Regions from separate parts of the Listeria sp. MAN/IMW/UF555 genome, predicted to be linked through region 3. Evidence: predicted binding sites of a transcription regulator. Region 3 holds the regulator's gene; each other region holds the start of a gene.
The links. The regulator Rex, encoded in region 3, represses fermentation and respiration genes when NADH is low (regulators of the CRP and FNR family bind a similar motif). The targets are predictions, from matches to a motif close to TTGTGAAATATTTCACAA.

Region 1 (10,909 bases), on a different contig from region 3:
GTAAAGATAATAAACTTGCCCATCCCGCGCCAACTCACGTTCAATTGCCTCGCGAACTAAAACGTTATTTTGCTCTGCTACGTATGTTTGAACTGGAAAACGGTTCGCTGGAGGCGTTTCGATAACAGATAAGTCACGAACGCCGAGCATAGACATATGAAGTGTTCTCGGAATTGGTGTTGCAGTAAGAGTTAGCACGTCTATTTTTGAACGCATTTGTTTGATTTTTTCTTTGTGAGTTACGCCAAATCGTTGTTCTTCGTCGACTACAAGCAAGCCTAAATCTTGGTACTCAACGTCTTTTGATAATAGGCGGTGCGTTCCGACAACAATATCAACTGTGCCATTTTTCATTCCTTTTAACGTTTCTGTTTGTTGTTTTTTTGTACGGAAACGGCTTAAAAGTCCGATTTCGATTGGGAAACCTTGGAACCGTTCTTTCATTGTTTCATAATGTTGTTGCGCCAAAATAGTCGTTGGGACTAAGAACGCAACTTGCTTGCCATCCATAATTGCTTTGAAAGCAGCTCTTAAAGCCACTTCGGTTTTCCCGTAACCAACATCTCCAACCAAAAGTCGATCCATCGGGCGCGGGCGTTCCATATCTTTTTTAATTTCTGAAATTGAGCGCAATTGGTCGTCGGTTTCTTGGTACGGAAAGGCTTCCTCAAATTCGCGCTGCATTTCGTCATCCGCACTAAAAGCATACCCTTTTTCAGCTTCTCGTTCGGCATATAATTTGATTAAATCGTCGGCAATATCTTGGACAGAAGCTTGTACTTTCTTCTTCACACGCTTCCATTCAGCACCACCTAGTTTGTTTAACCTTGGGGATTTCCCTTCTGCACCAACATATTTTTGAACTAAATCAAGTTGATCCACTGGAATGAAAAGTTTATCCTCACCTTGGTAAACAAGTAGCAAATAATCTTTGTGCACGCCGTTAATATCTAGTGTTTCCATCCCCACATAACGGGCGATACCATGATTAACGTGAACCACATAGTCTCCAACTTTTAATTCAGAATAACTTTGAATTCGCTCTGCATTAGAAAGTTTTTGACGTTTTTTCACCTTTTTGATTTTTTTATTAAAAAGTTCAGTTTCACTAATAATGGCTACTTTTGCAAGCGGAAGTTCAAAACCGTTTTGGAACGTTCCGATGACAAATTGAACCATACCGTATTTTGGTACATCCGATTCTTTTTTCAAAATCGTGCTTTCCATATCGTAATCAGCTAAAGTTTGCTGCATTTTTTCAGCGCGTTCTAAGTTTGGCGCTAAGATAACTACGGCATAATTATTTTTGTGCCAACTTTCTATTTCTGTTTTTAAAACATTCATTTGACCGTGAAATTGCTGCATTTGTTTATAAACGATATTGGTCGTTTTTGACACGCGCATACTTGCCATTTGTTTTTGGAAAAGCGTTAAGTATATTTTGGGCGAATGGTTTTCATCTAATAATTTTTTGAATGAATGGCTTACTTGAACGTCGCGAACTGTTTCCATGCGACTTAATGTTTCAGTCTGCCACTCAGCTTCTTCCCGCTCCAAACTTTCTTCGGTTTCTAAAATCCGCGCAAATTCATCGAGTAATATAGCAGTGTTTTTTGGCAAATAATCGAAAAGTGAAGCTGGATCTGGATAAGCTAAACCAATATATTTAAAGAACATGTCTGGTTTTACGCCAGAACGCAACATTTCTAAATCTTCTTCTAAATTTTCAACGAGTGCTTGTTTATCTTCATTTTCTTTTAGTTCATTTAACGTAAGCGTCATTTTCTTTTCTAAACGAGTAACAATGTCAGGATAATAGCTTTGATCTAAGATGATTTCTGTCGCGGGAAGCAAACGGAATTCTTCAACACGTGTTGTCGAACGCTGTGTCTCCACATCAAAGAAACGAAGAGAATCCACTTCGGTATCGAAAAGTTCTATTCTAATCGGAAATTCTTCTGTAATCGGATAAATATCAATGATGCCCCCGCGGACACTGAATTCTCCTGGGGTGTTAACCATTCCACTCATCGTGTAACCCATAGTGACTAATTTTTGGCGCAATACATCTGGATCGATTTCTTCGCCTTCAACGATAGATATATTAAAATGTTTCCATAACGAGACAGGTGGAAGCATTTTTCTAAGTCCCGCAACTGGAACAATTACAATTCCTGGTTTGCCAGATAATAAGAAGTCGAGCGCCTCAACACGTTGACCACGCAATTCTGGACTAGAAATACTTAACTCTGAAGAAATCAATTCATCTGCTGGATATAAAAACAATCTATCAACATCTATTAAAGAAAGTAAATCATCGTATAATTTTTGCGCATGGTACAAATTATGCGTTACAAACACAACTGGCCGCTTAGATGCACCTTCCACTACACTCGCAAAAAGTGCACGCGAAGAGCCTGTCAGCCCTGTGACAAGTTGTGATTTTTCTTTTTCATCAAGCGCATTTAAGACCGCGCGAATATCTTTTTGTTCATATATTAATTGTTGTAATCCTTTCAAGGGAAAACAGCTCCTTTTTTGTCAGAAAATTCATTCTATGCAATGCAAGATTAAATCACACGCTAGAAGAAAGACCGAAATACGTGGCAAAAGCATTGCCACGCCTCTCGGATAGTCTATTTTTTAATTATACTTATTCATTACTTCAATAAATGGTGTTTGCGCAAAATCTTCAATAGCATCTGCGCTTTTTTGAATTGCTGCGATAATATCAGGTTGTTCCGCTTTTGGAAAATCTCCTAATACATAATGGATGACTTCCCCTTTTAAAGGACGACTGACACCCACACGGATACGATTAAACTCTTGCGTCTTGACGTGTTGAATAATTGATTTCATCCCATTATGACCACCTGCGCTACCTTTTTGGCGCAATCTGATTTTCCCAACTGGTAAATCTAAGTCATCATATACAATTAGAACGTCTTCTATCTGGATATTGTAGTAATCCATTAGCGGACGAATGCACTCACCAGAAGCGTTCATGAAAGTCAGTGGTTTAACTAGAATCATTTTCTCGCCGCCCACATTAATTTCACTTACCATACCGTTAAATTTTGATTTTTTCCAAGGGGTTTGATGGCGAAAACTCAGCTCATCTACTACCATAAAACCGACATTATGCCGGGTACGTTCATATTTTTTGCCCGGATTTCCGAGTCCTGCGATTAATTTCATAAAAGCTTCTCCTTACATGAACTAAACCACTTCACGAATGAACTGGTTTTTGTTTCGATGTTTTTTTGATTATAACACGGATTTCCATTGGTTGAAAGTTTTCCAACTAAGCCTTGTATTCCGCAATTTTATTTTCAATTATTTGCCAAGCTTTTTCGTTTTCTGCTTGAAAGTTTTCTGTTTTCCAATTTTCAGGAGTTTCACCCACGAATTTTTCAAAGCCAAATTTTTGATAAAGATAAATAGCTTGGTAACTTCCTGTCTGCGTTGTTAGATAGACGAAATCACTTTTGTTTAAGCCGAGAATTTTAGATAACAAGGCTTTGGCGATACCTTTTCCGCCGTGCGAGTCGAGTACAGCGACCCAATGAATGCGGCTTGCCATCTCGCCAAATGTATTTCCATCCCAAAGCATTGCGGTCCCGATAATTTCGCCGTCTGGGGCTTCTACAAAGACGCAGCGCTTGGCTAATTTTTCTTTTTCATTTCCAAATTCTGTATTAAAACGCATCCGAATACTTTCCATCGATGGAACTTGGCCAGTTTCTAGTTGCAAACTGCACCAGTCTTCCTCCAGCCCATCTCTATAAAAACGAAACGAATAACCTTCTGGCAAACTGAACTCAGGATATTTGGTAGCACTATGATTTACCATTGCAACAGAAATATGTGGTACTGATTTATCAAGCATGAAACCGCCTCCTTCATACAGCTATTATAACAAAAAAAATGGAAGATATCGCAAACAAATGCGAATCTTCCATCCTTATTTATAAAAAATTATTCAACTGGTTCTTCATCATTACCATGTACAGCTTCTGGTTCTGGTGCTTCCGTAGTCGTTGGTTCTTCTTCAGCACGTGGAGCAGAAACGGTAACAACTGTTTCTTCTTCCTCTGCTTGCACGACATAATCTTTGTTTTCAGGAAGGTCGTTTGTAGTTAAAACATCACCGATTTCTAATGAAGAAATGTCTAATTCAATTGTTTCTGGTAATTTTTCTGGTGTTGCTGAAACTTTTACATCATGGATAATTTGTTGAAGTACACCGCCAGCTTTAACGCCTGGAGCATCACCAACTAATACCACGCGAACATCAGTCTCAACTTCTTCATTCATATCAACAGCTAGTAAATCAACGTGTACTAATACGTCTTTTAACGGATCCACTTGATATTCATGTAATAAAACATTTAATTTCTTGCCGTCTACAGTAACTGAAAATACGGCGTTTCGACCATTGTCACGAACTGCTTTGATTAATTCCAAAGAATCAACGGAAACTGGAACATTTTCCGATTTGTAACCATAAATAATTCCAGGCACTTTTCCTTCACTACGCAATCTCGTTACTTCTGAATGTTGCGTTGTTTCTCTTTTCTGGACCTCTAATGTTGTTGCCATAAAAAATCACTCCACTCATTCAATTTTGGTACATCTATATTATATCTACCCTTTAGAAAAATAGCAAAACAAAGCAAAAGCCTTATTTCTCTTTAAAAGGTTTATAATTCTCAATAAAAGGTAAACAGAAAATAGCGAACCGCTCCTAATGCAGACGCTTTCAAACTGTACTATAGCGTTTTCATAAATTTATTATAACAACTTTTTAAAATTTAGGACGTTCAATGCTTCACAAATGAAAAATACATGTTATACTGTACTAGTAAATAGATTTTTTATAGGAGGAATTCGAAATGAAAGATCATCAAAAAATTATTTTAGTTGGCGACGGAGCAGTTGGTTCTAGTTATGCATTTGCTTGTGTAAACTTAAGTATCGGACAAGAATTCGGCATTATTGACATAGATAAAGACAGAACAATCGGGGATGCGATGGATTTAAGCCACGCCGTTCCATTTTCCACACCGAAGAAAATCTACTCAGCAAATTATAGCGACTGCCATGATGCAGACTTAGTTGTTGTCACTGCTGGGACTGCACAAAAACCTGGTGAAACTCGTTTAGACCTAGTAAACCGCAATATCAAAATCATGAAAGGCATTGTGGATGAAGTTATGGCGAGCGGATTTGACGGTATCTTCTTAATCGCTTCTAACCCAGTAGACATCTTAACTTACGCTACATGGAAATTCTCAGGTCTTCCAAAAGAACGCGTTATCGGTTCTGGAACAAGCCTTGATACAGCACGTTTCCGTATGTCGATTGCCGATTACTTAAAAGTGGATGCTCGTAACGTCCATGGTTATATCCTCGGCGAACACGGCGACACAGAATTCCCAGCATGGAGCCATACAACAGTTGGTGGCCTTCCAATCACTGAATGGATTAACGAAGACGAACAAGGTGCAATGGATACTATTTTCGTAAGCGTTCGTGATGCAGCTTACGAAATTATCAATAAAAAAGGCGCTACATTCTACGGCGTTGCTGCGGCTCTTGCTCGTATTACAAAAGCGATCCTAAATAACGAAAATGCGATTTTACCACTTTCTGTTTATTTAGATGGCCACTATGGTATGAACGATATTTACATCGGCGCACCAGCAGTAGTTAACCGCCAAGGAGTTCGCCACATTGTTGAAATGAACTTAAACGATAAAGAAAAAGAACAAATGAAAAACTCCGCAGACACACTTAAAAAAGTTCTAGACGACGCAATGAAACAAATCGACTAATATTCTTAATTCCTAAAAGCATGCGATTTTGCATGCTTTTTTGTTATACTTAATTTATTCGAGAGGAGTGACGCGTATGATTACTTTTGACCAACTTGACACCGAGCTACAAGCCTTAGAAAACCCCAATACGATTAAAATTTTTCGTAATCACGGTTGTCCGGATTCATTAGATCTTTACGGACTAAAAATTGGAGACTTAAAGAAAATTATCCGCCGCGAAAAATTAACTAAAAACCATGAACTGGCCGTAGAGCTAATCGAATCAAATAACAGCGACTTAATTTATCTTGGTTTACTTGCGGTCAATCCAAACAAAGTAACTACCGAGCAAATCGAAAAATGGAATGTAGCTTTTCGCGAAACATGGTCACAACTCACCTTTGGACTAGCATCGATCGTAAGCAAACGTGATGATGCACTTCTTTTTGCAAAGAAGTGGATTGAGAGCGAGTATGATTTAACTAAATCCATGGGCTGGCAGATTTATAGCGAGCATATTAACAACTTGCCTGAAGCAGAGGCATTACTACAACGCGCGAAAGAAACATTACAATCCGAATCAAACAGAACTCGCTATTCGATGAACGGCTTTATTATCACTTGCGGAATTTACAAAGACGATTTGCATGAAAAAGCAATTGAAGCTGCAAAATCAGTTGGAAAGGTTCACGTAAACCTAGGAAAAACAGCTTGTAAAGTTCCAGATGCAATTTCTTATATTGAAAAAGCGCGAAATCGTACAAATTAAGCAGATATCCTTTGACTAGAAAAAGTACTAAGAGGTATGATAAAAGAAAACTGGAGGGATAACTCATGATTGTAACAACCTCACCAAATATTGAAGGCAAACAAATTATCGAGTATAAAAAAATCGTTTTCGGCGAAGTCATTACTGGTGTTAATTTTATGAAAGACATCGGAGCCGGACTTAGAAATTTCTTCGGGGGCCGTTCGCAAGGCTATGAAGATGAACTTATTAACGCTCGCGAGGAAGCAATTCGCGAAATGGAACAACGCGCGAAAGATATTGGTGCAAATGCCGTTATTGGTGTTGACATTGATTATGAAGTGCTCGGTGCAGATAATGGCATGTTAATGGTTACTGCTTCCGGTACTGCCGTTGTTATTGAAGCGCAAGATTATTAAGCAAAAAGAAGTATCCGACTGGTCGGATACTTCTTTTTTACTACTAGCTTATTTTTCGACTTCTTTAAAGCCTTGAGATTTCAACATTTTTTCAGATTCTTTCATACTAATACCTTTAGATACATCGCCAGTCGCTGCCATGCCCGGTAATTTCTTAAGATCTTCAGAAGCTATTTTCGTGTAATCTACTTCTAATGTTTCAATAGCTTTATCATCTTTATAATCAATGCTTTCTTTCAATCCTTCAATATTTTGGAATTTCTCACTTGTTTCTTTAAGCATTTTTTCAGCTTCTTCTTTTGTTTTAATGCCCATTGAAGTATATAACATTGTGTTTTCAGCGGTTTGCTTAGTAACTTTGTCCCCTTTATAAGTGTATGTTAATTTCGAATCTACACCATTTTGAGAAAGCGCAAAGGTCTTACTTTCTTCCTTATCCCCACACGCTACTAACATAACCGCCATAATCATTACAAATAATACTGTAGTTCCCTTTTTTAGCATTTTCATAGATGCTCCTCCTAATTAGTCTTTTGTACTATTATAAGGGTACCTAACAAACAGAGCCATTACAATAGACATTCTGTGAACTTTATCCTCCAAAATCCTTGCGAAAAACTTGTAAGAATCTTCTCGAAAAACAAGTTCAAAACCATTCTAGATACTGCTTTCCGCAACCATTTATCCCGAATTAAAGTTATCACATCTTCATCTAAAACAATGATAAAAATGGACTTTCTCGCCGTTTTCAAAAGGGAGATTTTATATAATGAGTATATTTTCTGTCTTCATAATTGGTTTAATTAAAAAAAGGATTTTTCTATGATAATCACAGAAAAATCCTTTTTAGTTTTAAATTTTATTCAAATAAAGAACTTACAGAAGCATTTTCATGAACGCGAACGATTGCTTCACCAAGAAGAGCTGCTACAGAAAGTTGTTCCATTTTATCGATCCATTTTTCTTCTGGAAGAGCGATGGAGTTTGTTACAACTAGTTTTTCGATTGGTGAATCTTCAATACGTTTCATTGCTGGGCCAGAAAGAACCGGGTGCGAACAACATGCGTATACTTTTGTCGCGCCAGCTTCACGTAATGCTTTTGCAGCAAGCGTGATTGTTCCAGCTGTGTCGATAATGTCGTCAATGATAATACAAACTTTTCCTTCAACATTTCCAACGATGTTCATTACTTCAGCTACGTTTGGACGCGGACGACGCTTATCAATGATAGCAATCGGCGCTTTCAAACGGTCAGCCATTTTACGAGCGCGTGTAACCCCGCCGTGGTCAGGTGAAACTACAACTAAATCATCACCTAAATGACGTTCGCTGAAATAGTCACTTAGAAGGCGAACTGCATTCAAGTGATCAATTGGAATATCAAAGAAACCTTGGATTTGCGGTGCATGCATATCAAGTGTAATCATTCTAGTTGCACCAGCAGTTTCGATTAAGTTTGCTACTAATTTCGCTGTGATTGGTTCACGACTTCTTGCTTTACGGTCTTGACGTGCATAACCATAGTAAGGCATAACAATATTAATTGTTGCTGCGGAAGCGCGTTTCAACGCATCAATCATGATCAAAAGTTCCATTAAATTCTGGTTTACAGGATTACTCGTTGATTGAATAACATATACATGACAACCACGGATACTTTCTTCAATGTTAATTTGGATTTCTCCATCACTAAAATGAGTAACGCTTGATTTCCCTAACTCAATACCTACTTCTTTCGCAATCTCTTCAGCTAGTTCACGATTAGAATTTAGCGAGAAAATCTTCAACTTTGGATCAAAATACTCGTTTGACATAATCAGCCTCCACTATTTTTTATTAAAATTTTAAACTTTCCAATAGGAAATTATTTACCGTGATTCAAATGTTTCGCGTAGCCAAGTTTGTTATCTTGTTTCGCGCGAGCAATACCTAACGCATCTTCAGGAACATCTTTTGTAATTGTGGAGCCCGCTGCTATGAAAGCACGATCTCCCACTTTGACAGGTGCAATCAAGTTCGAGTTACATCCGACAAAGACATTATCACCAATGATGGTTTTTGCTTTATTTTTGCCATCGTAATTAACAGCAATACTTCCGCAACCAACATTGACGTTTTTACCAATTTCCGCATCTCCCATGTAAATGAAATGAGGTAATTTAGTTCCTTCACCGACAACTGCTTTTTTAGTTTCGACGTAATTTCCGATTTTCACATGATTATGAATATCAGATTCTGGTCTTAAGTGAGCGTATGGTCCGATTTGAACGTCATCACCGACTTTACTTTCAAAAATCGAGGAATTTCTGACGTGCACGCGTTCACCGATTACACTACTTACGATTTCTGAACCGCTCGTTACCACGCAATCATCACCAATTACAGTCTTGCCACGAAGCATTACTCCTGGCTCAATAACTGTATCTTGACCTATTTTTACATCTATATCAATATACGTGTTTTCCGGATTAACAAGTGTTACTCCATTACGCATATGATTCTCATTGATTCGACGTTGCATTAATTTGGAAGCTTCAGCTAAAGCAATTCGATCATTTACTCCAAGTGACTCTTCGAAGGACTCCATTTTGTAAGCTGCAACAACTTCGTCCGCATCTTTTAAAATTTTAATAACATCTGGTAAGTAATATTCGCCTTGCACATTATCATTAGAGACATTTTCCAAAGCTTCAAAAAGAGCTTTATTATCAAAGCAATATGTGCCGGTGTTAATTTCTGAAATGCGTTGTTCTTTTTCTGTCGCATCTTTATGTTCAACGATTTTTTCGACAATACCAAGGTCATCACGGATAATACGTCCGTATCCTGTAGGGTCTTCAATAACGGTTGTAAGAATAGTTGCTTTTGCTCTTTTTTCATGGTGATATTTTAATAAAGCTTCCATTGTGCTAGCTTCGATTAAAGGTGTATCTCCACAAACAACTAACGTCACACCATCTTTTCCTGCAAGTTCTGATTTCGCTTGAAGTACTGCATGCGCCGTTCCAAGTTGTTCATCTTGTTTCACGAATTCGCTCTTACCCGCTAAATGCTCTTGTACTTTCTCAGCACCATGACCTACAATTGTAACCACTTTATCAACATCAAGTGTCGAAATTTGGTCTACTACATGTTCGACCATTGGTTTTCCACAAACAGGATGTAATACTTTGTATAATTTTGATTTCATCCGTGTGCCTTGGCCAGCAGCAAGCACTACAGCATATCGTTTTGACATTATATAGAACCTCCAATATTCACTATTCATCCACTATGAATGATAACGTAAAATTTGCTTTTTTTCAAGAATGCGCCCAAATAAAAACCCCTACCTACGTTTTTTAGGTAAAGAGGAAATTTAAAGTTTTATTTGTTTGAAAATTCCGAAAGATACAGTGTGGTTATTTATTTGCTTACTAAAAGAGGATTTTACACTTGTGCTACAAAAATGTTTGCTTGAATACATCTGTTTTTGCAACATCACTTAAAATCTCCTCCCTGTTTTTACAATCTGCTTTTAATTATACCATAGCCAAAATAGAAGACCAAGGCTATTTATGATTTTTTTCATAGTTATTCTACACAAAAAGGGCTAGCACTAAGCTAGCCCTTGGAAATTTTTTTAATTATTCAGCAGAAACGGATTCAGATTCTTCTTCTGTTACCGCAGTTGCTTCTTCTTCACCAACGCGCTCATATTCAGCTAAAACAACTTCTTGAATTTTTGCACGAGTATCGGAATTAATTGGGTGAGCGATGTCACGGAATTCACCGTCAACACCACGTTTACTTGGCATAGCTACGAATAATCCGTTATTCCCATCAATAACGCGAATATCATGAACTACAAATTCCTCATCTAAAGTGATTGAAGCAATCGCTCTCATTCTTCCATCAGTTTCTACACGACGTAATCTCACA
Region 2 (10,909 bases), on a different contig from region 3:
ATGCTTATGTAAAAACGATGATTGAAGCAGGCGCGAAAATGTATGCTTATGCCGATGACTCTTTTGTTCATGCTAAAGCAATGCTTGTAGATGGAACACGTGCGGCTATTGGAACTGCCAATTTTGACGTGCGAAGTTTTAGATTGAATCATGAATTAATGGTATTCTTATATGATGAAAGTGAGGCTATGCTTCATTTAAAACGTGATTTTAAGAAAGATTTTGAAGATAGCCGACTATTTACGATGAAAGATATGGAAAATAAACCATTATTGACTCGTATAAAAGAAGTTCTTTCCAGTTTACTATCACCAATTTTATAATTTAGGAGTGGAAAAATGAGTGGAGATTTAAAACTTAGACCGCTTGAACGAGAAGATTTAAAATTTGTTCACCGGTTAAATAATGATGCGAAAATTATGTCTTACTGGTTTGAAGAGCCATATGAGGCATTTGTCGAGCTTCAGGAGCTATATGATAAGCACATTCACGACCAATCAGAGCGCCGTTTTATTTTAGAATTAGATGGTCAAATGGTTGGACTAGTTGAGTTAATGGAAATTGATTATATTCACCGGAGAGCGGAATTTCAAATTATTATTGATCCTAAGTTTCAGGGGCATGGTTACGCTGTTTCTGCCACAAAACTCGCGATGAAATATGCTTTTCACGTACTAAACCTGCATAAACTATATTTAGTAGTTGATAAAGTAAATGAAAAAGCAATTCATGTCTATGAAAAAGTTGGTTTTATTCGTGAAGGCGAGCTAATTGATGAATTTTTTGTTGATGGAACATACCACGATGCAATTCGGATGTGTATTTTTCAACATCAATATCAAGAAATGGATATTTAAAAGGTGATTGGCGTGGGAAAAGTTGCGCCAGTCATTGTTTTGGGTCAAAAAAAGTTCTATAATAAGGTTTTAGTGAAAAAATTATGGTATCATGAAGTATTAAAGTTTGTATTATTTTGATGGAGAAAGGATTGGCGTGCATTGGCTACAGGCATTGGGACAGCTAAAATGATATTATGCGGAGAACATGCAGTTGTATACGGAGAACCGGCGATTTCAGTCCCATTTACACAAGCAATAGTAACGACAAATGTAGAAACTTCTACAAAAACCAAATTTTCTTCGGCATTTTTTACAGGTGATTTAGAAAATATGCCTGATTTCTTAGCAGGAATCAAAGCATTAGTAGTAGATGTTTTAAATGAAATTGGTAATGGTGAAAATGTATCTATTCATGTAACTTCAGGCGTTCCGATTGGCCGAGGATTAGGTTCAAGTGCTGCAGTAGCAACAAGTATTGCGCGTGGCTTATATAAATATTTCAATCAAGAATTAGACTCTAAAAAACTATTAGCAATTGTAAATGCAGCGGAAAAAATTGCCCACGGAAATGCTAGTGGAGTTGATGCGATTACAGTCGTGAGTGAAAAGCCCGTATGGTATGAGCGAGATCGAAAACTAGAAATTATGCATTTTCCTAAAAAAATTACTTTTGTAGTAGCAGATACTGGCGTTCCAAGTGAAACCAGAGATGCAGTAAAAGATGTGCAAATTTTATACAAAGAAAATCAAGCTGAAATAGGGAAAATAATCCACCAACTCGGTGATATTTCCCGGGAAATAAAGTTGCATTTAGAAGGCGATGCTGACACTGTGAAGATAGGTGCTGCAATGAATAAAGCTCAATCTTATTTGGAAACTTTGACAGTTAGTGATAGCAGTTTAGAGAAATTAATTAAAGTAGCTAGAAGTAATGGCGCGGACGGGGCGAAACTTACAGGTGGCGGTAGAGGCGGATGTATTATCGCTGTAGCAAAAAATCAAGAAATCGCTAAACAAATAACGACGGCGCTTCATAATGCTGGAGCTGCACAAGAATGGATTTTTACGATTGGAGAAGGTAGTTATGAGAGCGACAGCCATCGCACACACGAATGTGGCGCTAATTAAATACTGGGGAAAACGCGATGAACACTTGATTCTACCTGCAAACAGTAGTTTATCCTTCACGGTAGATAAATTTTATACAAAAACAACGGTAGAATGGGACGGAAACTTAGCCCAGGATACATTTATTCTAAATAATGAACAAAAAACGGATGCAAAAGTAGCTCGTTTTATAGATAAAATGCGTGAAGAATTCGGTATTTCAGCAAAAGCAAAAATCACTTCCGAAAATCACGTTCCAACTGCGGCAGGGCTTGCTTCATCGGCTTCTGCATTTGCAGCTCTTGCACTTGCTGGATCTAGTGCTGCTGGCAGAAAAGACACAAAAGAATACATTTCCAGACTGGCTCGTTTCGGGTCTGGTTCTGCTTCTCGTTCCGTTTTCGGCGATTTTGTCATTTGGGAAAAAGGTGAGCTCGCGGATGGTAGTGATTCATTTGCCGTACCTTTTACCAATAAATTATGTGACAAAATGTCTCTTGTAGTCGCAGTCGTTTCTGATAAAGAAAAGAAAGTTTCTAGTCGGGATGGAATGCGCCTAACTGTTGAAACATCTCCGTTTTTCGAAAAATGGGTTTCTGCTGCTGAAACAGACTTGGAAGAAATGAAACAAGCTATTTTGGAGGAAGATTTCATCAAAGTTGGCGAAATCACAGAACGAAACGGAATGAAAATGCATGCGACAACGCTTGGTGCAGAGCCTCCTTTTACTTATTTTCAACCTTTGTCGCTAGAAATAATGGATGCTGTTAGAGAATTGCGTGAAAACGGCATACCAGCCTATTTCACAATGGATGCTGGTCCAAATGTTAAAGTTATTTGTGAGCGTGAAAATGAAAATATCGTAGCAGATAAGTTGTCAGGTTTGGCTAAAAACGTTCTAATTTGCCACGCTGGTAAGGAAGCGAGTGTTATATCAGATGAAAAATAAACTACAAGTTAAAATACCCGGAAAATTATATGTTGCTGGTGAGTATGCGGTGGTAGAATCCGGTCACACAGCCATTCTAACTGCAGTTAATCGTTATATAACGCTAACTCTTGAAGATAGTGAACGCAATGAATTATGGATTCCACATTATGAAAATCCAGTTTCATGGCCAATTGGCGGAGAACTTAAACCAGACGGGGAACATTGGACATTTACAGCTGAAGCAATTAATATCGCGACAACTTTCCTAAAATCAGAAGGTATAGAACTAACTCCTGTGAAGATGGTCATTGAAACAGAACTAATCGACCAATCTGGCGCAAAGTATGGACTCGGTTCAAGCGCAGCCGCGACGGTTGCTGTAATCAACGCGCTAATGACGAAATTTTATCCAGAAATATCAATGCTTAAAAAATTCAAGCTAGCTGCCCTTTCACATTTAGTTGTGCAAGGTAATGGCTCTTGTGGTGATATTGCTTCTTGTATGTATGGCGGCTGGATTGCTTATACGACGTTTGATCAAGAATGGGTGAAGCATCGTTTAGCTTATAAATCACTCGAATGGTTTATGAAAGAGCCGTGGCCAATGCTTCAAATCGAAACATTAGAAGAACCAGTGCCGACTTTTTCTGTAGGTTGGACGGGCACACCTGTAAGTACCGGAAAACTAGTTTCGCAAATTCATGCTTTTAAACAAGAAGATAGCAAGAATTATCAACATTTTTTAACTAGAAATAACGAGATTATGAAGCAAATAATTCAAGCTTTCCATACAAAAGATGAGGAATTGCTTTATTCATCTATTAAAGAAAATCGTCGCATTCTCCAAGAACTCGGAACAAAAGCTGGCGTAAATATTGAAACCAGCTTATTAAAAGAACTAGCGGACTCAGCCGAAAACATGGGTGGTGCAGGAAAATCATCTGGCTCTGGTGGCGGCGACTGCGGAATAGCTTTCTCGAAAACGAAAGAACTAGCCGAAAAACTTGTCAATGAGTGGGAAAATCTTGGTATTAAACATTTACCTTTCCATACAGGGAGAGTTCAAATTACTGAATAATAGAGATACAACTAAGAAAGCCGAACAACTTTTATGTAAAAGTTGTTCGGCTTTTAGTTTAATCATTTAAAATAAAGTAACAAACTAAATCTTTTATTCAGTCTTATTTTTTTTAGATAAATTATCCGCGTGTATAAAAATACCCATTCCAACAGCTGATATAATGCCAGAGGCTGCACCAGAAATAATATCCATGAAATATAATACGGGTGTAGCGATAATAATTAAAATTCCCAATACCAACTCTATTATTCGAAATGTCCTTCTCATCTTGCCACTCCTTGTGGAATTAAAGTATGCTACAAAACTAATATACCATGAAAAACATCTTTCCATATAAAAATCATATACTTTTTGTTTTGAATTTCACAAACTAGGGAATAGTGAACAGAATAAAAGTTTGTGAAATATTTAATATATCAGGTTTTTGAACTAAGGTATTAAATCAGATATAATGAGTTAGAGTATGAACATAGTGATTCTAAAAATGCTAATCAGTTCAGAAAAAAGTTTGTGAGCTTTTTTAAAAGAATCAAATAGTAAAGCATTTTTTCAGTTACATAGGAGTTCTAAAAAGCTTCTTTCAGCACTCCGGTAATGGTATTTTTGCGCAAAAATACACATTAGAAAACATCAAAAGGAAAAGAGGGGATTCGGGTGTCAAAGGTACTTAAATCTTTGCTGCTTACGGCACTACTTGGGGTTACCGGCCTTATAAGTGGTTGTGGTGACTTGACGGTACTTAATCCAAAAGGGCCAGTTGCAAAAGGTCAGTCGGACTTAATTATTTATTCGATTATATTTATGCTGGTTATTGTTTTGACGATTTTTGTATTGTTTACGATTATGTTGGTTAAATACCGCGAACGGAAAGACATTTCAAACTATGAGCCAGATATGCATGGTAGTAGAAAACTGGAAATTTTTTGGACATTAATTCCAGTTGCTATCGTTATTGCTCTGGCTATTCCGACTGTAAAAACAATTTATGCAGGGGAAGAAGCACCAAAAGTGACTTCGCATAAAGATCCAATTGTTATTTACGCAACAAGTGCAGACTGGAAATGGATTTTTAGTTATCCAGATGAGTCAATTGAAACGGTCAACTATGTAAATATTCCAACCGACCGTCCTGTTCTGTTTAAATTAACTTCAGCAGATACGATGACAAGTTTTTGGGTACCACAATTAGGTGGACAAAAATATGCGATGTCTGGAATGACGATGAATTTATATTTACAAGCAGATGAGGTTGGTACGTATAAAGGCCGTAATGCAAACTTCAATGGTGAAGGTTTTGCGGATCAACGCTTTGACGTAGTAGCTCAATCTGAAAAAGATTTCAAGAAATGGGCAAAAGAAACAAAAGCGAACTCGCCAGTTATTACGCAAGACACATATGACCGTCTTTTAATTCCTGGAAGCTCCAAGAAAAAAACTTATTCTGGTACGCATTTAGCATTTGTTGATGTAGCAGCTGATCCAGAGTATGTTTTCTATGCCTACAAACGTTTTGGTTATGAGATGACAAATCCGCATAATCCAAACACAAAATCAACCATTTCTGATAAACCAATGCTTCCGGTTCGTCCTGTGACAGTAACTAATCCGCAATTTGAGCGTCATGATATGAAGCCACAAATTATTAAAAACGGCGAAGGTTACCACGAGGATAAACACCGCGAAGATGAAATGAAGAAAATGGAAGATGACATCCAAACAAATGAATTCAATAAAAAAGAATCGGATGACGCAGGGAACTAAAAGGGGGGACATAAGGCATGAAATGGAATGAGTTTATCGTAACTGGCGACCCAATGATTTTAGGTGCGCAGATTTCTATCGTACTTGTAAGTATTGGTGTTGTTGCGTTACTAACTTATACAAAAAAATGGAAGTGGCTCATGAAAGAGTGGATTTCTTCCGTTGATCATAAAAAAATAGGTATTATGTACTTGCTTGCTGCTGTCTTAATGTTTTTCCGTGGTGGTGTGGATGCGCTAATGATGCGTACCCAGCTCGCTTTACCGGATATGAAATTTTTAGACGCACAGCATTACAATGAAGTATTTTCTACGCACGGAACAATTATGATTTTATTTATGGCGATGCCGTTTATCATCGGACTGATGAACATCGCAGTACCACTTCAAATTGGTGCGCGTGATGTAGCATTTCCATTTTTAAACAACTTAAGTTTTTGGACGTTCTTTATGGGAGCGATGCTATTTAACTTATCATTCGTAATTGGTGGTTCGCCAGATGCTGGTTGGACAAACTATGCGCCACTTGCGACAGATTTTAGCGCGGGATATGGAATTAACTTCTATCTTCTAGGTGTTCAAATCGCTGGTATTGGTACACTGATGACGGGGATTAACTTTTTCGTTACGATTTTAAGAATGCGTACAAAAGGTATGACGTTAATGAAAATGCCAATGTTTACTTGGTCTTCATTGATTACAAGTTTGATTATTATTTTCGCTTTCCCAGTTTTAACAGTGGCACTTGCTTTGATGTCATTTGATCGACTGTTTGGGACAGCATTCTTCACACTCACGAATGGCGGGCTCCCAATGATGTGGGCCAACTTGTTCTGGGTTTGGGGACATCCGGAAGTATATATTGTTATTTTGCCAGCTTTCGGTATTTTCTCAGAGATTATTTCTACTTTCTCCAGGAAAAAATTATTCGGTTATCCGGCGATGGTTGCCGCGATGGCAGTTATTTCTTTACTAAGTTTCCTAGTTTGGGTCCATCACTTCTTTACAATGGGATCAGGGGCGCTTGTTAACTCCTTCTTCTCCATTACAACGATGATGATTGCGATACCGACCGGGATTAAGATATTCAACTGGCTCTTTACAATGTACAAAGGGCGAATAACCTTTACAACGCCAATGCTTTGGTCACTTGCCTTTATCCCTAACTTTGTTGTCGGTGGGGTAACTGGGGTTATGCTTGCGATGGCTGCGGCCGATTATCAATATCACAATACGTACTTCTTAGTATCCCATTTCCACTACGTATTAATTGCTGGAACCGTGTTCTCCTGCTTTGCCGGGCTTACATACTGGTATCCAAAAATGGTCGGTTACAGACTAAATGAAAAAATTGGTAAATGGTTCTTCTGGATTTTCGTTGTTGGATTTAACGTTTGTTTCTTCCCGCAATATTTCCTAGGACTAGATGGTATGCCGCGTCGTATTTACACTTACGTACAAGGTGATGGCTGGACAACGCTTAACTTTATTTCCACAGTGGGCGGATTCTTGATGGGTGTAGCATTCTTAGTTCTTTGCTACAACATCTACTACAGCTATAAAAACTCTAAACGTGAAGTTACTGGTGACCCGTGGGATGCTCGTACGCTTGAATGGGCTACAAGTTCTGCAGTTCCTCCAAAATATAACTTTGCTGTTTTACCAGAATGGAATGACTTGGATGATTTCTGGAATAGAAAACAAAAAGGCGATCCATATGTAAATGATAAAAATTATAAACCAATCCATATGCCAAGTAATACCATGGTTGGGTTTGTAATGTCTGTCTTCTTCTTCATTGCAGGTTTCGGACTAGTCTTCTACTGGTACTGGATGGGAATTCTTGGTCTAGTTGGTATTTTAGGATGTATGATTTATCGTTCGTTCCAAAATAACGATGGTTACCACGTCGAAGTGGACGAAATTAAAGAAACAGAAGAACATAATGCGCGCGAACTTGCGACTGGTGTGAAGGAGGGTAACCCATGGAATCTGTAGAAACAAACAAAAATCTGCCAATTGAATATAGATCAGAACAAGGTCGATTAAATATTCTTGGATTCTGGATTTTCCTTGGCGCCGAAATTGCATTGTTTGCGACGCTTTTTGCGACTTACTTTGTTATGAGAAAGGCTGGCTCGAATGCGGGTCATCCGCCAGCAGAAATGTTCGAACTTTGGCTTGTACTAATAATGACATTTTTACTATTAGCAAGTAGTTTTACGTGTGGTCTAGCAATTGGTGAGATGCGTAAAGGCAATGTGAAAATGTTGACGATTTACTCGATTATCACACTGATTCTTGGTGCGGGTTTTGTTGGCTTTGAGCTTTATGAATTTGCACACTATGTGACAGAAGGCGTTACAATGCAAATCGGTTCTTACTGGTCAGCATTCTTCGTTCTACTAGGGACACATGGACTTCACGTAACAGTCGGGATTTTCTGGATTAGTTTTATTCTGATTCAAATTAAAATGCATGGTTTGACGCCAAAAACAGCATCAAAAGTATTTATTTCCAGTTTATACTGGCATTTCCTTGATGTTGTGTGGATTTTCATTTTCACCGGTGTCTATTTGCTAGGGATGGTGAACTAATATGGCACAAAATAATAAATCAAATGCAGCTCATGCTGAAGGTGGCATTCCTTGGAAACATATTGTTGGTTTCGCGCTATCGATTATTTTGACGCTTCTAGCAGTCTGGGTAGCCATTTATTCGACGCTAACAACAAATGTTAAGGTAGTTATTATTTTCATCTTTGCGTTCATTCAAGCAGCCCTACAGCTTCTGATGTTCATGCATATGACTGAAGGCCGCGATGGCAAAATTCAAATTGGTAATATTTTATTCGCAGCATTTATTGCGATTGTCGTAGTTATTGGTTCTTATTGGGTAATGGAAATTGGCCATATGAATCACTTGTTATAATTTAAAAAAGACTGGTATGGAATTCATTTTCTGTACCAGTTTTTTTGCAATTTTAAAGGGGTTAACAGCTTTTCTAAAAAAATTTTAAAATAATTGCTTGCTATGTAATGCATTACATATTCTATAGTGGAGAAGTAAAATTATATCCGTGAGAGGAGATACACAAAAATGACAGAATCAAAATTTCCTAAAGGCTTCTTATGGGGCGGAGCAGTTGCTGCCAACCAATGTGAGGGAGCTTATCTTGAAGACGGTAAAGGACTTTCACTTGTTGACATCCTTCCAACAGTAGAGGATGGACGCTGGGAAGCTTTATTCAATCCATCGAAAGCGCTTGCTACAGATTATGGTTTTTATCCAAGTCACGAATCAATTGATTTTTATCATCGTTATAAAGAAGACATTAAATTAATGGCAGAAATGGGATTCAAATGTTTCCGTATGTCCATCAGCTGGCCACGTATTTTCCCGAATGGTGACGAAACGACACCAAATGAAAAAGGTTTAGCGTTTTATGATGCAGTTTTTGATGAATGTCATAAATATGGCATCGAACCAGTTGTTACAATCAACCATTTTGATACTCCGCTTGAAGTTTTCAAAAAATATGGTGGTTGGAAAAATCGTAAATGTATCGACTTTTACTTAAATTTCTGTGAAGCAATTTTCACGCGTTATAAAGATAAAGTAAAATATTGGATGACATTTAATGAAATCAACATGATTCTTCATCTTCCATACATTGGTGGAGGTTTAGACGTTACTAAAGAAGCTAATCCAGAGGAAGTTAAATATCAAGCTGCTCATCATCAATTAGTTGCATCTGCTTTAGCGACAAAACTTGGTCATGAAATCAACCCTGAAAATCAAATCGGTTGTATGCTTGCAGCGGGTAACACGTATCCAATGACTTGTAATCCAAAAGATGTCTGGAAATCTATCGAGGCGGACCGTGAAGGCTACTTCTTCATTGACGTTCAAGCACGCGGATACTACCCAAGCTACACTAAACGTTTCTTCAAAGAACACAACATCAACATCAAAATGGAAGATGGCGATTTAGACGCATTACGCGATCACACAGTTGATTACGTGGCATTCAGCTACTATTCTTCTCGTCTAACAAGCGCAGATCCAGAGAAAAACAAAGAAACAGAAGGCAACGTTTTCGCAACACTAAAAAACCCATACCTAAAAGCAAGCGAATGGGGTTGGCAAATTGATCCACTAGGTCTACGTATTACAATGAATACAATTTACGACCGTTACCAAAAACCACTTTTCATCGTTGAAAATGGCTTAGGTGCAGTGGATACTGTGGAAGAAGACGGCTCAATTAATGATGATTACAGAATTGACTATATGCGTGAACACGTTCGCGAAATGGGCGAAGCAATCGAGGACGGCGTGGAACTTCTTGGTTATACACCATGGGGCTGCATCGACCTTGTCAGCGCTGGCTCTGGCGAAATGAAAAAACGTTATGGCTTCATCTACGTTGACCGCGATAACAAAGGCAACGGAACACTAAACCGCTCGAAGAAAAAATCATTCGACTGGTACAAAAAAGTAATTGAAACAAATGGTAAAGATATCGACTAGGATATAGTAAACCCCCACTTTCATCATCGGAAGTGGGGATTTTATTTTAATAAGAAATCGCGCGTTTTGCTTGTTTACTCCAACAAGTATTAAAATAACTTTGCGAAATTCGCGCATTTTTTTGACCAGACCAGCTGTCGTTATAGTAAAAATTATTTTTATCATAACCGGTAATGGTGATCGCGTGAACGGAAAAACCATGGAAATTACTAACCCAAGCTACGACCGGACGTTTTTTATTCAGCTGATTTTTAATACCAGCTAAATTTGTTCCAGTCATATTCTTCGCGCTGCCAGTATATTTTTTCACTTGATTAACTAAAGCCGGTGGATAAATCGTCCAGCCACTTTTAGAAAAGGGATTCCCAACAAAACCATAATTTGGATTGGATTTATGTCGCTTCATTTCTTTTGCAAGCTTGACTTTATCGACATTTTTCCCAGCATAGCGCAGCATCATCGCAATATTAGTAATCTCACAGCCCGTTGGTAATTGTGGACGCTGAACGATTAATGGCACGTTCATTTGTACAATTTTTGGCGTTGATGGCGCTGGTGCAGGTGCAGCGGTTGCGGCTTTTACATATTTCCCAGATACATAGCCATTTTTCCCTTTAAAACTAAAGCGATACCAGTTGTTGGATGTTTTTGCAATTGC
Region 3 (10,909 bases):
CATTCTGCCGCTTTTCTTCGTTTTATTTTTTTGATTAAATCGATCAGTACGAAAACAGCAATTCCGCATGCGACAACTGTTGTAAGATACCAAGCCGGCCCAGATTCCGCGCGTACTCCAAGCCAATAAGTCACCGTTTTCGGATTAAAAAATGCAAAGCAAATCGCACAAAATGCAATAATTCGACCAATAATGGAATTTTCTCTCATAGCAAGTGCATCTCCTTTTCTTTTATTATAACAATGGTTAGGAGAGAACTGATTACTTTTTAGGTCCCAAAATTGTATGCCCCGTGACAAGTTTTGGTTTGTTGTTATAAAAATGTGGCAGCTGACTTCTATTTAATACAAAAAAAGACCCCTGAAAAAATTCAGAGATCTTTTTATTGTTCGGTTGATATGAATTACATCATACCGCCCATGCCGCCCATTCCCATATCTGGGCCTGCTGCTGGACCGTTTTCATCTGGTTGATCTGCTACAACAGCTTCTGTAGTTAATAGAAGAGCAGCAACAGATGAAGCGTTTTGTAATGCGGAACGAGTAACTTTTGTTGGATCGACAATACCAGCGTCAATCATGTTTACCCATTCGCCATTAGCTGCGTTGAAACCAACGCCAACTGCTTCGTGTTTCAAGCGTTCTACGATAACGGAACCTTCAAGTCCAGCGTTATGCGCGATTTGACGAACTGGTTCTTCTAGGGAACGAAGCACGATGTTGATACCTGTTTCTACATCGCCTTCTGCTTCTAGTGCTGCTACTTTATTGTAAATACTTACAAGGGCAGTACCACCACCAGCTACGATACCTTCTTCTACTGCTGCACGAGTAGAGTTAAGGGCATCTTCAATACGTAATTTACGTTCTTTTAGCTCTGTTTCAGTTGCAGCTCCGACTTTAACAACAGCTACTCCACCTGCAAGTTTTGCTAAGCGTTCTTGTAATTTTTCTCTATCAAATTCAGAAGTAGTTTCTTCCATTTGCGCACGGATTTGGTTTACGCGAGCGCTGATTTGTGTGGAATCGCCTGCTCCTTCTACGATTGTTGTATCATCTTTTGTTACAACTACTTTGTTAGCTGTTCCAAGTTGATCAACTGTTGCTGTTTTCAGCTCTAAACCTAGGTCTTCTGTGATGACTTGTCCACCAGTTAAAACAGCAATATCTTCTAGCATTGCTTTACGGCGGTCACCGAAACCAGGAGCTTTCACTGCAACTACGTTAAATGTTCCGCGAAGTTTGTTTAGTACTAGAGTTGCTTGAGCTTCTCCTTCAACATCTTCCGCGATAATTAGCATTGGACGACCTTGTTGAACAACTTGTTCTAAAACTGGTAAGATTTCTTGGATGTTGTTGATTTTTTTATCTGTAATTAAAATGTATGGTTTTTCAAGGACTGCTTCCATTTTGTCGGAATCAGTTACCATGTAAGGGCTAGTGTAGCCACGGTCAAATTGCATACCTTCTACTACGTCTAATTCTGTTGCAAAGCCTTTGGATTCTTCAATAGTAATAACGCCATCGTTACCAACACGTTCCATTGCTTCTGCGATTAATTTACCAACTTCTTCATCACCAGAAGAAATAGCAGCAACTTGAGCGATAGACTCTTTGCTTTCAATTGGTTTAGAGATAGCTTTTAATTCTTCAATAGCAGTTGCTACGGCTTTTTCGATACCACGACGTACGCCTACTGGATTTGCTCCAGCTGTTACGTTTTTCAAGCCTTCTTGAATCATTGCTTGCGCTAAAACGGTAGCAGTTGTAGTTCCGTCCCCAGCAACATCATTGGTTTTAGAAGCAACTTCAGATACAAGTTTTGCGCCCATGTTTTCAAATGGGTCTTCTAATTCGATTTCTTTTGCAATCGTTACACCATCATTTGTAATTAACGGAGAACCGAATTTTTTTTCTAAAACAACATTACGACCTTTTGGGCCAAGCGTTACTTTTACTGCGTTTGCTAGTTGGTCGACACCACGTAACATGGCACGACGAGCATCTTCACTAAATTTAATATCTTTTGCCATTTTATATTTCCCTCCGATTATTTCTTTTTTTATTATTTAGTAATTGCTAAAATATCACTTTCACGTAAAATCAGATAGTCAGTTCCTTCATACGTCACTTCTGTTCCAGAGTATTTTGCGAAGATAACCGTGTCACCTTCTGCAACTTCAAGTGGTTCTTTTGTGCCGTTATCTAGCACACGACCTGAACCGACTGCAACAATTTTCCCTGATTGCGGTTTTTCTTTGGCAGAGTCTGGTAATACAATCCCACTCGCTGTTTTTTCCTCTGCTTCAAGTACTTCAATTACAACACGATCTCCTAATGGTTTTAACAATGTAAATGACCTCCTCTGATATAATTACATTTTTCATTTTAGCACTCGACACATTAGAGTGCTAATACAGTTATTATGATACCAAACTAAATAAAAATTGCAAGCAAAAACGTTTAAAAATTAAAGAATTCTTATTTGCGGTAAAGCGTGATAACTAGTACAATAAGAAGAGCTATTTCCGCTATTTTTAAGCATTTAGCTGGAGCTTGTTTTTAGAAGGGATGCGTATTTTTTGGCTAAACGTTATATTACGATTGTATTAGTTTATTTATTATTACTATTTTCTGCATCTATTGGGATTCCCGTTGTTCAACATATTTTACTTAGTATGACTTCGATTTCTACAGCGGATGCTCAAACTTATGGGGTAATTACATGGTCGATTTTTTCTAATTTATTATCACTCGCCATTATTATTCCAATGCTTTATAGAAAACCAAAAGAAAATAAAATCGAACTCGGTGAAAAAACTACGCCATTTCTGAGTATTGTGTGGATTATTGGTGGAGTGATTGGGTTATACGTAGCACAATTTATTTGTAGCATTATTCTAACGCTAATTTCTGGGAATATTGGTGAATCGGCAAACACAGAATTACTTGTTGATTTAACTAGATCTGCGCCGATTTTCTTGATTTTCATTTCAGTTCTCGGGCCAATTTTAGAAGAGCTTGTTTTTAGAAAAGTGGTTTTTGGTGGGCTGAGTAATGTGATGAACATTCATGTGGCGGCAGTTATTAGTTCGCTCTTCTTTGGGCTACTTCACGGGGATATTTCCTTTTTACTTACTTATTTTGTCATCGGATTAATTCTTTGTTTTCTTTATACGAAAACGAAACGAATTGCTGTTTCGATGGGCGCACATATTTTAATGAATACCATTGTTTTGCTCGTGAGTCTTGGAATCATTGGAGGATAATATGAAAAATTCATTAATAAAGCAAAGTTTTCTTTATTTTGCGCTTGGTCTTGTATTTGTCTATTTTGTTATTGTTCGAGTGGCTGAATATGGTTATGATCTTGTTGCCTATATACTTATACTCATGATGTTAATTGATTTTGGTATTGGTATTGGCCTTATTATCACTGGGCTTAAAAGACGTAAAAAAAACCTGTAGAAAGTAAGTGTTGCTTACCTTCTACAGGTTTTTTTATTCTGTTTTCGCTGGATAGTTTTCCAGGAAATAGATTAACGTTTGTAATTCCGTTGTAAGATCGATATGGTGCACACGAACTTGTTTTGGAACGCTAATACGAGCTGGCGTAAAGTTTAGAATACCTTTAACATCTGCTTCAATTAAACGATCTACAGTTACTTGCGCTTCATCAGCTGGAACTGTCAGAATAACTACTTCCACACCATTTTCACGAACAATTTCTTCCATATCATTTAAGTGATAAATTGGAATGTCTTGTTGAACACTACCAACTTTCGCTGGGTCTACATCAAATGCAGCAACGATTTTGATATTATTGTTTTTCATGAAATTATAATGTAATAATGCTGTACCTAGGTTACCTACACCGATTAGTGCAACATTTGTCTGTTTGTCCTGACTAAGTGTTTTACTGAAAAAGTCGAGTATGTAAGAAACGTTATACCCGTATCCTTTCTTACCTAATGCGCCAAAGTACGAAAAATCACGTCGAATAGTCGCTGAATCAACTTTCACCGCTTCACTTAATTCCGCAGATGATACTCGTTCCTTACCTGATTCATCTAGGTATTTCAAGTAACGATGATATAATGGTAAGCGTTTTGCTGTCGCTTGTGGAATTTTTGTTGTTTCCTCCATCATGCCTTCTGTCCCTTCTTCTTTTAAATTTTTTCTGAAGTTGAAGCTTTTGTGAACTGTACTTCCTTTCACATGCTTGCTTATATACTATAAACATTTCACAAGGAATGCACAAACTTTTTGCTCATGATTTTCAAGCAATAGTTTGTCCCGCAAAATATCTAGTGTTTTCCTTCTTTTCCATTCTACGCTAAAATCACAAATAATGCGAGTGTTTTCACAATCTACCTTATACGTGAAGCCCTTCTTCTCTCATTGCGATTACTTGGCTTTTAAGATAAACTAGTAAGGAGAACGTTCGAGGAGAGAGATTATGATATTATTACAAGTTCAGCAAATTTCTAAATTCTTCGGTGCAGAAGTTATTTTAGATAATATTAAATTAGAAGTAAAAACAGGCGACCGAATTGCCCTAGTTGGTCGAAATGGCGCTGGTAAATCTACTTTACTTAAAATTATCGCTGGAAAAATGAGTTATGACGGCGGAACAATTTCTAAACCTAAAAGTGTCGAAATTGGCTATTTGGCTCAAAATACTGGCCTTGAATCCACGAAAACAATTTGGGATGAAATGTTAAGTGTTTTTGATTCACTTAGAAAAATGGAAGCAGATTTACGCAAAATGGAGCTTCGTCTTGGGGAACCTGAGCTTTATAATAATCCGGAAAAATATCAAGCATTGATGACCGATTACGATACCTTGCAACATACTTTTAAAGAAGTTGGTGGGTATACGTATGAAGCAGAAATCCGTTCCGTTTTAAACGGTTTACGCTTTTATCCAGAAGATTATGAAGTAGAAATCGCCTCACTCAGCGGTGGGCAAAAAACAAGACTTGCACTGGCTAAGTTATTACTCGCGAAACAGGATATTCTTGTTCTCGATGAACCGACAAACCATTTAGACATTGAAACACTAGCATGGTTAGAAACCTATTTGCAAAACTATCATGGTTCTTTACTTATCGTTTCTCATGACCGCTATTTCCTAGATAAAGTCGTTAACCAAGTATACGAAATTAGCCGCACAAGAATTGATCACTACAAAGGAAATTACAGTTCATTTGTTAGTCAAAAACAAGCTAAACTTGAACAAATGTGGAAAGAATTCGATAAACAACAAAAACAAATTTCCAAGCTAGAAGATTTTGTCGCTAGAAATATCGTTCGCGCTTCTACAACTAAGCGAGCTCAGAGCAGAAGAAAACAATTAGAAAAAATGGATGTACTCGCTCGACCTCAAGGCGACGAAAAATCTGCTCATTTCGGCTTCCAATTTGAAAAGCAAACTGGTAAAGATGTTTTAATGGTAGATGAATTAAGTATTGGTTACGCCAAAGACAAGCGCATTGCTTCCAATCTAACGTTCGAAATGAAACGTCAAGATAGTCTAGCGCTCGTTGGTCCAAACGGAATCGGTAAATCTACCCTTCTTAAAACGCTTATTCGTGATATTCCAGCTCTTAGCGGTGAATTTCATTTTGGAGCAGGTGTCAAAATCGGTTACTATGACCAAGAACAAGCAAAACTAACATCCAACAAAACTGTTTTGATGGAACTTTGGGATGATTATCCAGAATTAAATGAAGTGAACGTTCGAACAACACTGGGTAATTTCTTATTTTCAGATGATGACGTCCTAAAAAACGTTCAATCCCTTAGTGGCGGTGAAAAAGCCAGACTCGCTCTTGCAAAACTTACTTTACTTGAAGCCAACGTGCTAATTCTCGATGAACCTACCAACCATTTAGACATTGAAAGTAAAGAAGTTTTAGAAGCTGCTTTGATCGATTTTGAAGGAACGATTCTATTTGTTTCTCATGACCGTTACTTTATTAATCGCATCGCTTCAAAAGTAGTAGAACTAGCCCCAGAAAAAGCGACCGTTTTTCTTGGCGATTATGATTATTATCAGGAAAAAATCGCCGAAGCAAAAGAACTAGCGCGCCTTGATGCAGAAGATCGTCGTAAAAAAGGGGAACCTGTCGAAGCAACTGCCTCGGTTAGAAAACTAAATTATCAAGAAGAAAAAGAACAGCAAAAACTACTTCGTCAAAGAAAACGCAAACTAGAAGAAGTAGAAAAGTCTATGGAAGAAACAGATGAAAAAATCGCCGAACTAGAACTTCAATTAACCAAACCGGAAATTTTTCAAGACCATGAGAAAGCTTTTGAAATTACGCAGGAACTTGATGTGGTAAAAGCACGTGGTGAAAAATTGATGGAGGAATGGGAAAAAGTAAGCGAAGAACTAGAATCTATGTAATCTACATAAAAAAAGGAGCTAACAATGAAAAAGATTTTAATTATTTCTGGTTCAATTATCGTTGGGTTACTTGTAATTATTAGTATTTGCGCAAGTTTTTACTTATATAGCTATGCGCTATCTCGTGATAATTCAAGTATGAATGATAAACCGACTGCAGATCAAACTACAGAAACAGCCAAACTTGCGAAGAAAAATCGCCAAGAAAATACCGCTTGGATGGAGCAACAACGTCTAACAAAATGGACAGAAACCTCAGCAGATGGCTTGAAACTAGTCGCTAATTATTTAGAAGCACCCTCACCTTCCAATACAACCATTATTTTGGCACATGGTTATCGAGGGAAAAGCGGCAAAGTCGAAATGGCTGGTCTAGCGAGGATGTATAATCAAAAATTCGGCTACAATGTATTAATGCCTGACGCAAGAGCACACGGCGAAAGTGAAGGGAAAAATATAGGCTTTGGTTGGCCAGAACGTAAAGATTATGTTCAGTGGACAAACCAAGTACTTGATAAAAATGGCGATGATACAGAAATTGTCCTTCACGGTGTTTCCATGGGGAGTTCCACCGTCCTCATGACCAGTGCCGAAAAGCTGCCGAAACAAGTAAAAAGTATTATCGCGGATTGCGGCTATACTTCCATGGACGCCGAACTATCTTATCAATTAAAAACCATGTTTCATTTACCAAAATTCCCAATTATTCCAACAGCTAGCCTTATCAATAAAGTAAAAGAAGGTTTCTTTTTCAGTGAAGCAAGTGCGATTAATGCCGTAGCTGAAACTGATTTACCTATTTTCTATATTCACGGTGATTCAGATGCATTTGTCCCTACTTCTATGGTAGAAGAACTATATGACGCCACCAAAAGCTACAAGGAAAAATGGGTTGTAAAAGGCGCTGAACATGGTCAAGCATTCACTGTTGAGCCAGAAACTTACGAAGAAAAAGTACGACAATTTTTAAGTAAAACAATGTAAAAAAAGACTGCAAGCAAAGTGAGAAATTACTTTGCTTGCAGTCCCGGGCATGCGGAATTTAACTCCGCATGCTTTTTTAAATGTCTTCCAGCAATAAACCTGGATTTGCATTCATATCATAATTGCTTCGTTTTCCTTGTAAGAAACTCACTGTCCCTGCAGCGGCAATCATAGCCGCATTATCACCACATAACGATAACGGCGGAATAATCAGCTCGGTATCCGGAAGTTCTAATTTTACTTCTTGAATAAGTCGCTCTCTCAAACCTTGATTTGCCGCCACTCCTCCAGCAAGAAGCAATTGTTTCACGCCATGTTGTTTAGCTGCGCGAATCGTCTTACTTACTAAAACATCGACTACACTAGCTTGAAAACTAGCTGCCATATCATTAGGATTTGGTTCTTCCCCGCGCTGTCTTAAATTATGCAACGTATTAATAAAAGAAGATTTCAACCCGCTAAAACTAAAGTCAAACGAACCATCATCCATCATCGCCCGCGGAAAATGGAACGTGTCTTCACCATCTTTTGCAAGTTTATCAATTTGAACACCACCTGGATAAGCTAAACCAAGTGTACGCGCCACTTTATCGTATGCTTCGCCGGCCGCATCATCTCTTGTTTCCCCGATAATTTCAAATTCATTATCTGCTTTCATTAAAACAAGTTCTGTATGCCCACCACTGACAACTAACGATAAAAGCGGAAATTGAAATTCTGTTTCAAAGCGATTCGCATAAATATGTCCAGCAATATGATGCACACCAACTAAAGGCAAATTATGCATAAAAGCAAGTGTTTTTGCAGCATTGACGCCAATTAGAAGTGCACCGACTAAACCAGGTCCTTCAGTTACCGCCACCCCGTCTAAATCATCCATCGTTACATTGGCTTGTTTTAAAGCTTCTTCAATCACAAGCGTAATTTGTTCCACATGATGACGAGATGCAATTTCTGGAACCACACCACCGAATCGCTTATGACTTTCAATTTGCGAAGCCACAACGCTAGATACTATTTCACAACCATTTTTCACAACAGAAGCAGCTGTTTCATCACAGCTCGATTCTATCCCAAGAATTAATGTATTTTTTTTCATAAGTCCACCCACATCACTAGCGCATCTTCTTTCGTATCCGGATAATAGTTTTTCCGAATGGCGCCGTCTTGAAATCCTAATTTCTTGTAAAGCCCTTGTGCTACATCGTTTGAAACGCGAACTTCTAATGTCATCCGAACAACACCGCGCTCTTTTGCAACACGAATCATTTCCCGTAAAAGTGCCTCGCCGTAGTGATTACCTTGAAAATCGGGATGAATCGCAATATTCGTAATGTGCCCTTCATCTAGCACCAGCCATACACCCGCGTACCCGACAACTTGATCCTTATAAGTCGCAAGTAAATAGTAGGCATATTGATTAATAATAAATTCATTTCGAAAAGCCGCTTCTGTCCAAGGTACTGTAAATGCAGCATTTTCTACATTCATAATACTTTTTAAATCCGCAACAGTTGCCTCTCGAAATACTAAGGCCGCGTCCAAACTCACTCAGAACCCCTCGATTCCAACCATTTGCTTTCCGCTTCTGCCAGTTTTAAATAATCTGGAACAAAATTGTCTGCTGGTTCACCGTCCAAGTTTTCCGCCAGTTTTACAAGCGAGCTGGCCCGCGCATAAGTATAATCAGCTTGACCAAATACCGCTCGTTCCCCTAAAACTTCCGTCACAGTAAGGCGAATTTGCTCCGTTAACGTGCCAACAAATAAAATCGCTTCCTTCTCCGCCGTTAATTGTTCAAGTAAATCAGTAAGCGCAATGTGGCTATCGGCTACAACGTTTTTCATTACACCGTCACTTGCACGATAAACACCCGCATACACATTCATACGACGAGCATCCATCAAAGCAACGACTTTTCCAAGGAAGTATAAACCATTTTCTGCTAAAAGTGCTAAGGAAGAAATCCCGACAATTGGAATTCCAGCATCCCACGCCATTGTTTTCGCAACGGTTACACCAATCCGAAGCCCTGTATAAGAACCGGGACCTTTAGCAACAGCGATTTTTTCTATATCAGTTGGTTTTACGGCACATTCTTCCATTAAAGCAGCAATCGCCGGAAGTAATCGCACGCTATGATTTTTTTTCAAATTCGTCGTATATTCACCAAGAACAACACCTTCATTAAAAAGTGCTATCGTCATCGTATCTGAAGACGTATCCATTCCAAGCATCATTTCCCAAAAACCTCCATCGCCAGTTGCTCATATCGTTCTCCAACTGGCTTCACTATCATCTTGCGCGTATTCTCATCTATATGAAAAAGCTTAATTTCCAAGTATTCTTCCGGTAAATCCTCCCGAACAAACTGCGCCCATTCAACCACACTCACACCCGCTCCGTAGAAATATTCTTCCAAACCGAGCTCATCAGTTGAAGCATCCTCCAAGCGGTATACATCCATATGATAAAGTGGCAAGCGCCCTTTTTTATATTCGCGGATAATCGTAAATGTCGGGCTTTTAATCATTTGCGGAATTAAAAGGCCTTCCCCAAGACCTTTTGTAAAAGTAGTTTTCCCCGCGCCGAGATCGCCTTCAAGTAAAATCACATCTCCGGCTGCTAATTGTTCACCGAGTTGTTTTGCGAGAAGCCTTGTCTCTCTTTCATTTGTCATTATTAATTCGAATTCCATTACCTCACCCGTCCATCATTTTCTCTACATATCATACCACAAAGCCGCGCCAAAATAAAAATCAAAAAAACGCAACAACCTAAGTCGCTGCGTCTTTCGGATGAATTAATAACCTGTTCCAGTTAAATCCATTCCACCGTACATTTTCATGGTAACTTCAGTAATAATTTTATTTAATTCTTCGCTCGATATAAGTTGGTCTTTGGTTGGGAAATCTGCTATTGGAACAAATTTCTCCGCTTTTGTTTTCACAGTAAAACTAATTGATTGCTCTGCATTAGCATCGGATTTGTCATCGATTTTGGTTTTAAGGGTGATTGCATCAAATGAATTGTCTTTGCCAGGTTTTACAGAAACTTTAATATGAATGCTCGTATCTTTATTGTCTTTTAAAGATTTAGCTGCGTCTTTTATGCTTGATTGCATTTCTGTATAAGTCGTATCAAAATCTGTTACCGCTTCTGAACCTTGGCTTTCTACAATAACTTTAAAGTCTGCTTTTACTTTTTCATCGTCCATCATTTTTGCTACTTGATTCATCATATTAGCAAGATCAGCGTTTGTAAGTGTGATTGTAAGTGTGCCATCATCCGCTTCTTTAAAACGATCTTTTTCTAAACCACTGAAATAACTATCAATTAATTTAGTCGTTTTTTTATTTAAATCTTTGGAAGCTGCTTCCATTTCTTTTGTGTTAGCAGCAGTCTTAGCTTCTGATTTGCCTGTTAATGAACTGGTTAATTCTTCCGTGCTAAGATATTTGTTTTTTAAATCTGGGTATTCGGTATTAATTTGTGACCACATGCCACCAGTTGA

Region 1: the regulator Rex is predicted to act here: its motif matches at 4,820-4,837, upstream of AC4PG8_RS09960 (L-lactate dehydrogenase).
Region 2: the regulator Rex is predicted to act here: its motif matches at 4,356-4,373, upstream of qoxA (cytochrome aa3 quinol oxidase subunit II).

What each region holds. Positions count from the first base shown of each region.
Region 1 covers NZ_JBZWZS010000003.1:16,904-27,812, forward strand. Annotated here, with positions in the region: gene mfd (transcription-repair coupling factor) at 1-2,520, opposite strand, end outside; gene pth (aminoacyl-tRNA hydrolase) at 2,644-3,198, opposite strand; gene AC4PG8_RS09950 (GNAT family N-acetyltransferase) at 3,305-3,889, opposite strand; gene AC4PG8_RS09955 (50S ribosomal protein L25/general stress protein Ctc) at 3,979-4,602, opposite strand; gene AC4PG8_RS09960 (L-lactate dehydrogenase) at 4,896-5,837, shown strand; gene AC4PG8_RS09965 (DNA alkylation repair protein) at 5,914-6,588, shown strand; gene AC4PG8_RS09970 (putative heavy metal-binding protein) at 6,654-6,986, shown strand; gene AC4PG8_RS09975 (YehR family lipoprotein) at 7,035-7,496, opposite strand; gene AC4PG8_RS09980 (ribose-phosphate diphosphokinase) at 7,846-8,802, opposite strand; gene glmU (bifunctional UDP-N-acetylglucosamine diphosphorylase/glucosamine-1-phosphate N-acetyltransferase GlmU) at 8,853-10,226, opposite strand; gene spoVG (septation regulator SpoVG) at 10,615-10,909, opposite strand, start outside.
Region 2 covers NZ_JBZWZS010000003.1:194,617-205,525, reverse strand. Annotated here, with positions in the region: gene cls (cardiolipin synthase) at 1-323, shown strand, start outside; gene speG (spermidine N1-acetyltransferase) at 339-857, shown strand; gene mvk (mevalonate kinase) at 999-1,967, shown strand; gene mvaD (diphosphomevalonate decarboxylase) at 1,924-2,895, shown strand; gene AC4PG8_RS10775 (phosphomevalonate kinase) at 2,885-3,955, shown strand; gene AC4PG8_RS10770 (hypothetical protein) at 4,049-4,225, opposite strand; gene qoxA (cytochrome aa3 quinol oxidase subunit II) at 4,613-5,719, shown strand; gene qoxB (cytochrome aa3 quinol oxidase subunit I) at 5,737-7,716, shown strand; gene qoxC (cytochrome aa3 quinol oxidase subunit III) at 7,704-8,315, shown strand; gene qoxD (cytochrome aa3 quinol oxidase subunit IV) at 8,317-8,649, shown strand; gene AC4PG8_RS10745 (6-phospho-beta-glucosidase) at 8,818-10,251, shown strand; gene AC4PG8_RS10740 (C39 family peptidase) at 10,298-10,909, opposite strand, start outside.
Region 3 covers NZ_JBZWZS010000002.1:291,393-302,301, forward strand. Annotated here, with positions in the region: gene AC4PG8_RS08560 (hypothetical protein) at 1-209, opposite strand, end outside; gene groL (chaperonin GroEL) at 404-2,032, opposite strand; gene groES (co-chaperone GroES) at 2,065-2,349, opposite strand; gene AC4PG8_RS08575 (CPBP family intramembrane glutamic endopeptidase) at 2,582-3,268, shown strand; partial or broken gene AC4PG8_RS08580 (DUF4305 domain-containing protein) at 3,270-3,474, shown strand; gene AC4PG8_RS08585 (redox-sensing transcriptional repressor Rex) at 3,501-4,148, opposite strand; gene AC4PG8_RS08590 (ABC-F family ATP-binding cassette domain-containing protein) at 4,459-6,411, shown strand; gene AC4PG8_RS08595 (alpha/beta hydrolase) at 6,436-7,395, shown strand; gene tsaD (tRNA (adenosine(37)-N6)-threonylcarbamoyltransferase complex transferase subunit TsaD) at 7,472-8,494, opposite strand; gene rimI (ribosomal protein S18-alanine N-acetyltransferase) at 8,491-8,946, opposite strand; gene tsaB (tRNA (adenosine(37)-N6)-threonylcarbamoyltransferase complex dimerization subunit type 1 TsaB) at 8,943-9,635, opposite strand; gene tsaE (tRNA (adenosine(37)-N6)-threonylcarbamoyltransferase complex ATPase subunit type 1 TsaE) at 9,632-10,093, opposite strand; gene AC4PG8_RS08620 (Lmo2079 family surface lipoprotein) at 10,199-10,909, opposite strand, start outside.